3 regions of the Caloramator sp. E03 genome follow, and region 2 is predicted to be linked to each of the others. Evidence: riboswitches for the same ligand, from Rfam matches in the RefSeq annotation. Region 2 holds a riboswitch; each other region holds the start of a gene.
The links. Region 2 has a riboswitch for S-adenosylmethionine ahead of FDN13_RS11465 (methionine ABC transporter ATP-binding protein). Riboswitches for the same ligand answer to the same signal wherever they lie in the genome.
Positions count from the first base shown of each region.

Region 1: it holds a riboswitch for S-adenosylmethionine, as region 2 does, so the genes downstream of both, metK (methionine adenosyltransferase) here and FDN13_RS11465 (methionine ABC transporter ATP-binding protein) in region 2, are expected to answer to the same signal.
Region 3: it holds a riboswitch for S-adenosylmethionine, as region 2 does, so the genes downstream of both, FDN13_RS01240 (homocysteine synthase) here and FDN13_RS11465 (methionine ABC transporter ATP-binding protein) in region 2, are expected to answer to the same signal.

Region 1 covers NZ_CP040093.1:1,285,885-1,290,245, reverse strand. The annotation lists gene FDN13_RS06410 (ATP-binding protein) at 1-741, opposite strand, end outside; tRNA gene FDN13_RS06405 (tRNA-Val) at 1,052-1,127, shown strand; tRNA gene FDN13_RS06400 (tRNA-Thr) at 1,133-1,208, shown strand; tRNA gene FDN13_RS06395 (tRNA-Tyr) at 1,214-1,298, shown strand; SAM riboswitch class I at 1,787-1,888, shown strand; gene metK (methionine adenosyltransferase) at 1,953-3,143, shown strand; gene nagA (N-acetylglucosamine-6-phosphate deacetylase) at 3,175-4,305, opposite strand.
Region 2 covers NZ_CP040093.1:2,386,516-2,390,876, forward strand. The annotation lists gene FDN13_RS11450 (2-oxoacid:acceptor oxidoreductase family protein) at 1-269, shown strand, start outside; gene FDN13_RS11455 (MetQ/NlpA family ABC transporter substrate-binding protein) at 351-1,160, opposite strand; gene FDN13_RS11460 (methionine ABC transporter permease) at 1,173-1,850, opposite strand; gene FDN13_RS11465 (methionine ABC transporter ATP-binding protein) at 1,852-2,847, opposite strand; SAM riboswitch class I at 3,040-3,138, opposite strand; gene FDN13_RS11470 (hypothetical protein) at 3,299-3,799, shown strand; gene FDN13_RS11475 (carbon starvation CstA family protein) at 3,821-4,361, shown strand, end outside.
Region 3 covers NZ_CP040093.1:231,892-236,252, forward strand. The annotation lists gene FDN13_RS01230 (RnfABCDGE type electron transport complex subunit D) at 1-153, opposite strand, end outside; gene rsxC (electron transport complex subunit RsxC) at 168-1,490, opposite strand; SAM riboswitch class I at 1,884-1,996, shown strand; partial or broken gene FDN13_RS01240 (homocysteine synthase) at 2,100-3,388, shown strand; gene metF (methylenetetrahydrofolate reductase [NAD(P)H]) at 3,416-4,306, shown strand.

The sequences.
Region 1 (4,361 bases), 1.1 Mb from region 2:
ATTTTTTTTGCAAATCTCTCTTATTTTTTCTTTATCCCAAAGGTTTATTTGCTTGGTATTACTAATAGCACCCATTATGTTTTCTTTAATATTAGGTATTTCATGTCTCATGTCTTTTATAAAATCTTTAAAATATTGACGTTTAGTATTCCCATTTGCAGGACAAGGATTTTTTACAATTTGAAGGTTTAGCTTTTTAATTGCACCGTATATATCTATTTCTTCAACATACACAAAGGGGCGTATAACATAAATGTCCTTTTTATCTAAATGGACAACTGGGGAGAATGTATTTATTCTTCCTTCAAAAAATAATGACATTAAAAAGGTTTCAACAACATCGTCAGAGTGATGAGCATATGCAACTTTGTTGTAACCCATTGCCTTTGCGGCATTATTAAGTGCACCTTTTCGCATATTTGCACAAATAGAGCAAGGGTTTTTTTCCTGCCTAACTTCAAAAATTATCTTTCCAATTTGAGTATCTATTATATTTAAAGGTACATTGATGCCTTTACAAAAGTCAATGAGGGGGGATGGGTTATAGCCATCGAATCCAAGATTTACAGTAATAGCACAAAGATCAAACTTTTGTGGTGAAAACCTTTGATATAGCTTTAAAGCATATAAAAGTAGCATACTGTCTTTACCACCAGATAGACCAACAGCTATTTTATCGTTATCCTGTATCATATTAAAATCTTCAACTGCACGTCTTAACCTTCCAAGTATTTGTTTCAAATTAACACCGCCTTATTTAGTTTATAATAGTTTATGGAACATATATAATTTTATTTATAAAAGATTTACATAAGCATTATATATTAAAAGTTTTACCATGAAAATATACTTTGGTTTATTTTGAAGAGAGTATAATATATAAAGGAGTTAAAAAATGTTGATGTAAGCATAACATAGATTATAAGAGATAATAAAAGAATTATTAAGAATGGTGTATATAAATTAAAATAATAATTATATTTGAGGATTGATTTGTGCTTTGATATTATGTATACTAATTATTGTCGCTAAACGGTGCGGCAAACAAAAAGGGAGCATAGCTCAGCTGGGAGAGCATCTGCCTTACAAGCAGAGGGTCATAGGTTCGAGCCCTATTGTTCCCACCATATATGCCGGCTTAGCTCAATAGGCAGAGCAACTGACTTGTAATCAGTAGGTTATTGGTTCGATTCCGATAGCCGGCTCCATACGAGGAGGGATTCCCGAGTGGCCAAAGGGGGCAGACTGTAAATCTGTTGTCAGTGACTTCGATGGTTCGAATCCATCTCCCTCCACCAAAAGACGCTATATAGCGTCTTTTTTTATGTTTAAAAAATAGAGGGACAGTTACTTACTTTTTATACTTCATAGACAATTTAATGCAAGATAAAAAATTATTAATGGTCTTAAAAGATAATAACCTTTAGGGGATGAGGTTAATTTATTATTTATTTATAAATAATAAGTAACAGGTCATGACTAAAAGTAGCCACAACGACGACATGAAAAAGTTTTAGGCTTGTCAAAGGCAACAGCAGGGACGGTTACTTATTATATTAAATAATAGATAAAATATTTTATGCATGTACCCCTAATTTTGCAGATATTGTGTATAAAATAAGTAACCGTCCCTTGGCTTGTACTTTTTTCCTTTTTTGTAAATGGACATTTTCACACTAACCGTCCTCAAAAATCAAAAATGGAGAAAAATAAGTTTCTAACAATACCGTTGACATATTTAATTTATTATGATACTATTGCTTAGTAAAAATTAATATGTATTAAACTCTTATCAAGAGAGGTGGAGGGACTGGCCCGATGAAACCCGGCAACCTGCAAAAGAAAGGTGCCAATTCCAGCAGGATCTATGTATTCTGGAAGATGAGGGTTCTTGAAAAATAGACCTCTTCTAACAGAAGGGGTTTTTTATTATACATAAAGGAGGAAGAAAAATGGTTAAAAGATTGTTTACCTCAGAATCGGTAACTGAAGGTCATCCAGATAAAATATGCGACCAAATTTCTGATGCGGTACTTGATGCCATATTAGAGCAGGATCCAGAGGCAAGAGTTGCTTGCGAGACAGCTGTAACAACTGGAATGGTTCTTGTTATGGGAGAGATATCAACAAAATGCTATGTTGACATTCCAAGGATTGTTAGAAAGACGATTGAAGAGATAGGTTATACAAGAGCAAAGTATGGATTCGACTGTGATACCTGTGCAGTTATAACATCAATAGACGAACAGTCTGCAGATATTGCTCTTGGAGTTGATAAAGCCCTTGAAGCTAAAAAAGGAGAAATGGATGTTGCTGAAGCAATAGGTGCAGGAGATCAGGGAATGATGTTCGGATTTGCCTGCAACGAGACTCCTGAAATGATGCCTCTTCCAATTGCAATGGCTCATAGACTTTCAAGAAGGCTTGCTGAAGTTAGGAAAAATGGAACATTAGATTATTTAAGACCAGATGGAAAAACTCAGGTTACTGTTGAATATCATGATGATAAACCTGTTAGAATTGACGCAATAGTTGTATCAACACAGCACAGCCCTGAAGTTACAAGAGAACAAATAGAAAGAGATATCATAGAACATGTTATAAGAAAAGTTGTGCCAAATAATTTACTTGATGAGAATACAAAATACTATATAAACCCAACAGGAAGATTTGTTGTTGGAGGACCTCAAGGAGACTCAGGTCTTACTGGAAGAAAGATAATTGTTGATACTTATGGAGGCTATGGAAGACATGGCGGAGGAGCTTTCTCAGGAAAGGATCCAACAAAGGTTGACCGTTCAGCAGCTTATGCAGCAAGATGGGTTGCTAAAAATCTTGTTGCAGCAGGTATTGCCGATAAACTTGAAATTGAAGTTGCTTATGCTATAGGCGTTGCAAGGCCTGTTTCAATTGAAGTAGACACCTTTGGCACAGGAAAACTCCCAGATGATAAGATAGTAGAAGTTATAAACAAAGTATTTGACTTAAGACCAGCTTCAATAATTAAAAATTTAAACCTTAGAAGGCCAATATACAGACAGGTTGCAGCTTATGGTCACTTTGGGAGAACAGATTTAGACCTTCCATGGGAAAAGCTTGACAAGGTTGAAGCTATAAAGAAAGCAGTTGAGGAGTTAAAATAAAAATAGCCCAATGGGCTATTTTTATTTTACATTAAAATTTCATTTCCCCATTTACAAAAACATGTTTTATGTTAATATCATCATCAAATATTACTATATCAGCGTAAAAGCCTTCTTTTATGTATCCAATTTCATTATCAAGTTTAAGAAGCTTAGCAGGGTTTGAAGTAACCATCTTTATAGCATCGATTAAAGTGATGTTAAGGTTATTTACAGCATTATAAAGTGCTTTACTTAAAGTTAAAGTTGAACCTGCAAGTGTACCATCTTTTAGTCTTGCTTGACCATCTTTTACATATACATCTTGCCCTCCAAGACTATACAATCCATCACAAAGCCCGCATGCCATCATAGCATCTGATACAAGTATTATTTTATCTATCCCTTTAACTTTAAGAGCAACTTTTACAGCATCAAAGTGAATATGTACTCCATCCAGTATCATTTCTGCAGTAACATCACTATTAAATACTCCCCCAACTATATTAGGCTGTCTATGGTGAAATCCTGTCATGGCATTAAAAAGATGAGTGCAGTGCTTTATTCCAGCTTTATATCCCTTTATAAAGTCGTCATAATTTCCATTAGTATGTCCAACTGATGCTATTATTCCAATGCTATTTAGATTGGCAATCAGCTCAACTGCTCCTTCCTCCTCTGGTGCTATTGTTACAATTTTTATTTCATTAATATAATCATTAGCTAAATCTTTAAAAGTATCAAAGGATGGTTTCTTTATGTATTTTGGATCTTGTGCTCCCGCCATAGATGGAGAAATAAAAGGACCTTCAAGGTTTATTCCAAGGATTTTAGCCCCGGCAGTTCCTTTAGACTTTGTATTTGATATTATTTCGACAGCTTTTCTTATTTTTTTTAAATCCTCAGTCATAGTTGCAGGCAGGAAAGATGTTACACCATATTTTATTAAAGCTTTTGATATTTCATTTATTGCCTCAATATTTCCTTCCATACAATCATGCCCTTCAATTCCATGTATGTGGATGTCAATAAATCCAGGGCATATAAAACAACCTGATACATCTATTCCTTCTCCTTTTGGATACTTATCGTTATATATTCTTATAATTTTTCCTTTATCTATTTCAACAGAACCTTCAATGATTCCCTTTTCAGTTATTATTCTTCCATTTTTTATTATCATACTATCACCAACCTTAAAAAACATATTTTTTTATTATACCATATATAAATTTTTCT
Region 2 (4,361 bases):
GTGGATTATTAATAATAGATAGTAATCTTGTAAATAGGGAACCTGAAAGAACAGATATTGAAGTTATAAAGATACCTGCTCAAAAGGTAGCAGAGGAGGTTGGTTCTAAGAAGATAGCAAACATGGTACTTCTCGGGGCTCTTGTTGAAAGAACTAAGATAGTTTCAATGGAATCCCTTTTAAAGGCTTTAAAGGAACATGGAAAAGAACAGTTTTATGAAATGAATAAAACTGCCCTTGAAAAAGGAGCAGAATATGCAAGAAAGTAATATAGGCCCCCGATTTCGGGGGCTTTTTAATATAATCAGCGACAGAAGTTACCTACTTTGTAAAGTTGGAGGTAGTTCACCTTAAAATGCAGGTATTATAGCACCATTGTATTTTTCATTTATAAATTTTTTAACTTCTTCTGAATTCAAAGCCTTAACAAGCTCTTGAATTTCAGGAGAGTTTTGATTATCAGGCCTTACGGTTAAAACATTTGCATAGGGTGAGTCCTTATCTTCAATAAAGAGAGTATCCTTTGGATTGAGCTTTGCTTCAAGGGCATAATTTGTATTTATAACTGCAAAATCTACATCGCTTAAAACTCTTGGAAGCTGTGCTGCTTCAAGCTCTTTAAAGTTTAAGTTTTTTGGGTTTTCAACAATATCCTTTGGAGTTTGAGTAAGATTTGTTGCATCTTTAAGTTTAATAAGCCCTTGCTTTTGAAGTAGAAGTAGTGCTCGTCCTTCATTAGTAGCATCATTTGGTATTGCGACTACTGCACCATCTTTAATTTCATCCTTTGATTTAATTTTAGTTGAATATGCTCCCATAGGTTCAACGTGTACCTTTGCCGCAGCTACTAGCTTAATACCTTTTTTATTTGCAAAATCCTCCATATAGGGAACGTGCTGAAAAAAGTTTGCATCAAGCTGTTTATCGTTAAGAGCAGTATTTGGAGTTACATAGTCTGTAAATTCCTTTATTTCAAGTTCAATTCCCTTTTGAGCTAATATTGGCTTTACAACGTTTAATATCTCTGCATGTGGAACTGGTGTTGCCCCAACTACTAATTTTTTTGTTTGCTTATTTGTAGAACTTTCTTTAGAAGAACATCCAGTAAAAGAAAGAATTAATACTAAAATGATTGATAATAGAGAAAATATTTTTTTCATTGAAAAAACCTCCTATCGTTTGTCAAAAATTTTTGATAATAGATTTCCTGTATGCTGTATTATTTCTACAAGAATTATAAGGACTAAAATGGTTGCTATCAGCACATCAGTTTGAAATCTCTGATAGCCGTATCTTATAGCTAAATCTCCAAGTCCACCTCCTCCTATAGCTCCTGCCATTGCAGAATATCCAAGAATATTTATTATTGTAAGTGTTATTCCCAATATCAAAGAAGGCATAGACTCACGGATTATGACTTTAAAGATTATCTGCATAGTTGTTGCTCCCATTGATAGTGAGGCTTCTATGATACCCCAGTTTACTTCAAGAAGGCAGCTTTCAACTATTCTTGCTACAAAAGGGCATGCAGCAATGGATAGTGGAACTATTGCAGCTGTTGAGCCTATTGTTGTGCCAACTATTATTCTTGATAAGGGAAATATTGCTATTATCAATATGATAAATGGTACAGAACGTGCAATGTTTACAATAGTACTGAGAATGCGGTTTAATTTAACATTTTCACATATATGACCCTTTGAAGTTATAACAAGTATTATCCCAAGAGGTAATCCTAAAATAGTAGCAAATAGCGTTGAGAAAAATACCATATATATAGTTTCAATAAAAGATGGATATATTGTTTTAAATAAATCTATTAAGTAAGCATATATATTAGAAAGCTCCACTTTATATCACCTCAACATTAAGTTTAAATTCTTTAAGATAATTCAAAGCTTTGTCAATATCTTCATCTTTACCTGTCAGGTTAACAACAAGATTTCCAATTTGAGTGTTTTGAATAATATCAATTTTCCCTGATATTATATTTGCATCTACATTGAACTTTTTTACCATATTTGAGATAAGTGGCTTTTGAGCATCATCTCCTATAAATGTTAAATTTAATACTTTGCCTTTACTATTAAAGTCTTTAGGGATTTGATTTATAATGTCTTCTTTTAAAAAGTTTTTTGTAGTATAAGATTTTGGATTAGAAAATACATCTATTACACTGCCACATTCAGCAATAGTTCCATTTTCAATTACAGCAACGTTTTTACATAAGCTTTTAATTACTGACATTTCATGAGTTACAATTACTATTGTTATTTTATATTTTTCATTAATGCTTTTTAAAAGGTTTAAAATAGATTGAGTAGTTGAAGGATCGAGGGCAGAAGTTGGTTCATCGCAAAGTATTATATTTGGTTCATTAGCAAGTGCTCTTGCAATAGCAACCCTTTGTCTTTGACCACCTGATAGCTGTGATGGAAAGGAGTTGCTTTTGTCTTCAAGCTCTACAATTTTTAATAGTGCATTTACTTTTTCTTTTATTTCAGAATTACTAACTTTTGATATCCTTAGAGGGAAAGCAACGTTTTCAAAAACATTTAAATTCATAAGTAAGTTGAACTGCTGAAATATCATTCCAATTTTTTTTCTATATTCTCTTATCTGTTTTGAATTAAGGGATGTTATATCCTTCCCATCAATTATTATTTGTCCTGATGTTGGTTTTTCAATGAGATTAATACACCTTAAAAGAGATGATTTCCCAGCTCCACTAAGTCCGATTATCCCAAAAATATCACCATCATTAATTGTAAGATTTATATTTTTTAAGGCCTCAAACTGCGTATTATCTAGAGTATAGGTTTTATTTAGGTCAACAATATTTATCAATTTATTTCACCTCTTTAACATGATAATTACATAAAGTACAAAAATAAAAATTTAACAGGCTAAAACTTATAAATTTTAGCAAAATATTATAAAAATAAATTAAAAACATAAATTTGAGAATGAAAAGAGATTTTGAGGATATGAAGATAATAAAAAAACCTCTTTTCAATGAAAGAGGCTTATTACAATCCCCTCTCATCTCTCGGTATTTCTACCGCTGGAATTGGCACCATGCATAATGCTGGTTGCCGGGCTTCATAGGGCCAGTCCCTCCGCCTCTCTTGATAAGAGTACAATTTATATTCAACTTACATGCTAATTATAAAAAGCAATTGCTAAAATGTCAACTATTTTTTTTATAACATTAGTCTTAAATAGAAATATTAAAAAAATCAAAATTTTTTAGCAGGAAATACAAAGTGTTTGTAGAATACTATAAAAGGTGATAAATGTGGAATGTAATGTATATATAAACAATTTACAGAATAAATTTAGTAGATATTTTGACATTGAAAGGAATATAAATATATCAGGTACAGAAATTGACATGTTTGCTAAATACTTTGAAAGATGTGCAAGGACCTTAATTACTCAAAAGGATGTAATAGATGCTTATGAAAACAATGAAATTTGCTTTATTAAGTGCTATGAAGCTTTGAGTTTAGAAAAGGTATACGAATTTGAAAATTTTTTAAAAAATGCTGTAGCAAGATATGTAAAACCTCACAAGGAACACATGAGCACTTATATAACAGGGGTTATTGTATGTAAAGATGAAATTGATAGCGAATGCGTCAAGGAAATAAAAAAGTTTAAGTACAGCAAAGCATTCAAGTTCTTTTTGCATGGATGGTGTGAAGTAAGGTTTGTTGCAGTTGACCTCTTAAATAACAGTGTTATTACAAATAAGCAGGGTAAGAGCGTAAAAAAGGTGTATCAAATTACACCTTAAAATAAAAAAGGAGGTCTTTATATGAATTCCTTAGTTCTAATCATCTTAGGTATTATACTGTTCTTAGTTGCTTATGTAACTTATGGTTCATATCTTGCTAAGCAGTGGGGTATTGATCCATCAAGAAAGACACCAGCTCATACTTTAAGGGACGATATTGACTATTGCCCAGCAAATGCAAAGGTTCTATTAGGACACCACTTTTCATCTATTGCAGGAGCAGGGCCTATTTCAGGTCCTATACAGGCTGCAATCTTTGGATGGCTCCCTGTATATCTATGGATAGTTCTTGGAAGTATCTTTGTAGGTGGAGTACACGATTGGGGTTCACTTTTTGCATCAATAAGACATGACGGTAAATCAATTGGTGAAATAATAAGAACAAATCTCGGTGAAAAAGGTAAGAAGTTATTTAATATTTTTGCATGGCTGACTCTTGTTCTTGTTGTTGCAGCATTTACTGATATTTGTGCAAGCACATTTGCTTTTAATCCTCAAAAACCAGAAGTACTGACAGGAGCACAGGCAGGTACTGCATCAGTTCTTTTTATATTCCTTGCAA
Region 3 (4,361 bases), 830 kb from region 2:
AATCATTACAAATAATGCCTGAATTTTAAAGAAATAAATGCCAGCAGCTGCAGCTGGAAGTAGTGCAATTATAACATCTCTCATAATCCCCTTAATAGTATCATTTGAACGAATATGAGGGGAAGATGAGACCGTAAATTTCATTTCAGCCATAATATCCCTCCTATTTAGCTTTTCTTTCTATTTGCAAGTATTGTTCTCTTTGCCGTACGGAAAGACTGAACAAGGTGTCTTTTTGCCGGACAAACAAAGGAACAACTTCCACATTCTATACAATCCATTCCATGAAGTTTTTCAAATTGCTCTAAATCATTTCTTAAAGCAAAAGAATTTAATGTTGCTGGTAGTAAATTCATCGGGCATGCCTCAACACACTTACCACATCTTATGCAGTTAAATTCCTCTGGGATAGCAGCTTCTTCTTCAGTTAAACATAATATTGCAGAGGTGCCTTTAACAACTGGAATATCTATGGAAAAAACTGCTGTTCCCATCATGGGACCTCCTGCAATTATTTTTGCAGGCTCTTTCTTAAATCCACCGCAAGCTTCAATAAGTTCTCTAAACGACATACCAAGCCTTACATTAAGATTTTTAGGTTCAGCAATAGCACCGCCCGTTACAGTTACAATTCTTCTCATAAGGGGCCTTCCTCTAAGAACAGCTCTTTCTATTGCAACCATTGTTTCCACATTTTGAACTATGCATCCAACATCTGCAGGAAGCTTTCCTGATGGAACTTCTCTTTTTGTTATTGAATATATAAGCTGTTTTTCTGCTCCTTGAGGATATTTAGTCTTTAAAACTTTAACTTCTATGTTCTTTTCATCTTTCACTATCTTTTGTACTGCTTCAATCGCATCCATCTTATTATCTTCTATTCCAATGTATCCTTTAGCTTCTGGGAATAAATGAAGTGCGATTTTTAGACCATCCACAACTCTTTTAGTTTCTTCAAGTAAAACTCTGTGGTCAGATGTAAGATATGGCTCACATTCTGCAGCATTTACAATTATTGTATCTATCTTCTTATCAGGAGGTGGTGCAAGTTTTACGTGAGTTGGGAATCCTGCTCCTCCCATACCTACAATACCAGCTTCTTGTATTATTTTTAGTATTTCTTCTTTTGTAAGATTCTTATAGTCCTCTCTTTTTTCCATACCTTCTACTTTTTCATAAAGTCCATCGTTTTCTACGATAACAGAAAGTACCTTTGAACCATTTGGATGAAGTACTGGTACAACATCTTTAACAGTTCCTGATACACTACTGTGTATTGGAGATGAAACAAATCCCTTAGCTTCTCCAATTTTTTGCCCCAGTAATACCCTATCTCCTTTCTTTACTATAGGTTCACATGGAGCACCTATATGCTGTATCATTGGAAATACAAGAATCTGTTTTGGTAATAAATATTCAATAGGCTTATGTTCTGTAAAGTGCTTACCATGAGGTGGATGCACCCCTTTTTTAAATGTTAGAACGCTCATAACAAATCCTCCATTCTTTTTTGAAAATGAAGCACATCTAATGTTAATCCCATCCAATACGGTGACAACATTCGACCATACAATTTTTATTTTATATTATTATAATAGCCATTGCAACATAGTTATTTTATTAACTAAATGCATTATGTTTTAATTTTCATACAATAAATGCTATACTTATACCATGCTTAATTTATATATCAATATTAAAATATGCTTCTGTATCAATTCCTATAATAAATAGTGTAATTTTGCATTTTAAATAAAAAACTACTCTTTTAAGTTGTAAATATTCAAAAAGTAAACCTTAAGTTTATATGATGTCTGCATATAAAAAATACTTGACAAAGTTATAAAGTAATGCTAATATTGAACAAAATTATTTATATTAAATTCTCATCAAGAGAGGTCGAGGGACTGGCCCAATGAAGCCTCGGCAACCTACAGGCTCATTTGCCTGAAAGGTGCCAATTCCTGCGCTTGATAAAACAAGCGAAAGATGAGAGAGGAAGGCTCTTATTAAAAGTACAATAACCTCTTTCATCATACTATGATGAAAGAGGTTTTATTTTTGGTTAATAAAATTTTATATAGAAGGAGAGATATATTATGAGTAAAAGAGAATTAAAATTTGACACGTTGCAAGTTCATGCAGGTCAGCAACCAGATCCTGCAACAGGTTCAAGAGCTGTTCCAATTTATCAAACTACATCTTATGTTTTTAACGATTCAGATCATGCAGCTAACTTATTTGCTTTAAAAGAATCCGGAAATATATATACAAGAATGATGAATCCAACAACTGACGTCTTTGAAAAAAGAATAGCAGCCCTTGAAGGAGGAGTTGGGGCTTTAGCCGTAGCATCTGGATCAGCTGCAATTACTTATGCAATTTTAAATATTGCTAGCTGTGGAGATGAGATAGTATCTTCCAACACCCTTTATGGAGGAACATATAACCTATTTAATTATACATTATCAAAATTAGGAATCAAAACTATATTCGTTAATTCCGATGACCCTGATAATTTTAAAAAAGCAATTACTGAAAAAACAAAGCTTATATACATTGAAACAATAGGTAACCCAAAATAAACCTTGTTGATATTGAAGAGGTTGCAAAGATAGCTCATGAAAATGGAATTCCTCTTATTATTGACAATACTTTTGGAACTCCTTATTTAATAAGACCAATTGAGTTTGGTGCAGATATAGTAATTCATTCTGCAACGAAATTTATAGGTGGTCATGGAACATCAATTGGTGGTGTAATTGTTGATTCGGGTAGATTTGATTGGGCTGCAAGTGGTAAATTTAAAGGTTTGTCAGAGCCTGATCCAAGTTATCATGGAATTAATTATTATGAAACTTTTGGAAAACAAGCTTATATTGTAAAAGCAAGGGTACAACTATTAAGAGATACAGGAGCTTCAATTAGTCCATTTAATTCTTTTTTACTTTTACAAGGACTTGAAACACTTTCATTGAGAGTAGAAAAACATGTATCAAATACTAAAAAAATAGCTGAATTTTTAAACAATCACCCCCTTGTATCATGGGTTAACTATCCAAGTTTGAAAGGAAATAAATACTATCATTTAGCTCAAAAATACCTTCCAAAGGGTGCTGGCTCTATATTTACATTTGGTGTTAAAGGGGGAGCAGAAGCTGGTAAAAAATTCAGTGAGAGTCTTGAAATTTTTTCACTTCTTGCTAATGTTGCAGATGCTAAATCTCTTGTTATTCATCCTGCAAGTACTACTCATTCTCAATTATCTAAAAAAGAGCAAGAAGCATGTGGGGTTACCCCTGACATGATAAGACTTTCAATAGGAATTGAAGATGTAGATGATCTAATTTATGACATAGATCAAGCATTACATAAAGCAACTCGTTAAATAAACATTAGGATAGGAGTGATATTATTGCTTATAAAAGATATTTTTAATCAAAAAAGGCCTGTTATATCCTTTGAAATATTCCCTCCAAAAAAAGAATATCCTATATCCACTATATATGAAACAATAGAAAAGCTGAAAGACTTAAACCCCGACTTTATCAGCGTAACTTACGGATCCGGTGGAGGAAATAGAGATAGAACTGTTGAAATCGCATCTACCATTAAAAATAACTATGGAATAGAATCTCTTGCACATCTTACATGTATAGCTTCTTCAAGAAATGAAATACAGGAAATTCTACATCATCTTAAAAATAATGGTATAGACAATATTCTTGCACTAAGAGGAGATTTACCAAAAGATTTAGATTCCAATAGCTGTATGTCATATATGTATGCAAAGGATTTAATCTCTCAAATTGTTAAAATGAACGGTTTTTGTATCGGTGCAGCTGCATACCCTGAAGGACATATTGAGTCTGAGAACTTAGAAGAAGATGTTAAATACTTAAAGGAAAAGGTAGATGCAGGCGCTGATTTTCTAATTACACAGCTGTTTTTTGATAATGAAATGTTTTATAATTTTAAAGATTTAACTGTCAAATACGGAATAAATGTACCCATTACAGCAGGAATCCTTCCTGTACTTAATAAAAGCCAAATATTAAGAATTATAACTTTATCTGGTGCATCTCTCCCCAAGAAATTTATAAGGATTTTGGATAAATACGAATACAGTCCCAAGGCACTATTTGAAGCAGGAATAGCTTATGCTACAGAGCAGATTATAGATTTACTCTCTTGGGGAGTTGATGGAATACACCTTTATACTATGAATAAAGCCGAAGTTGCTATAAAAATTATAGATAATATTAGTGAAATAAAAAATGCTCTTAATCAAGTAAATTTTGCATAATAGAAAGTGATAATATGAATATAAACAAAAATGAAGTTTTAAGATACCTTGGGAT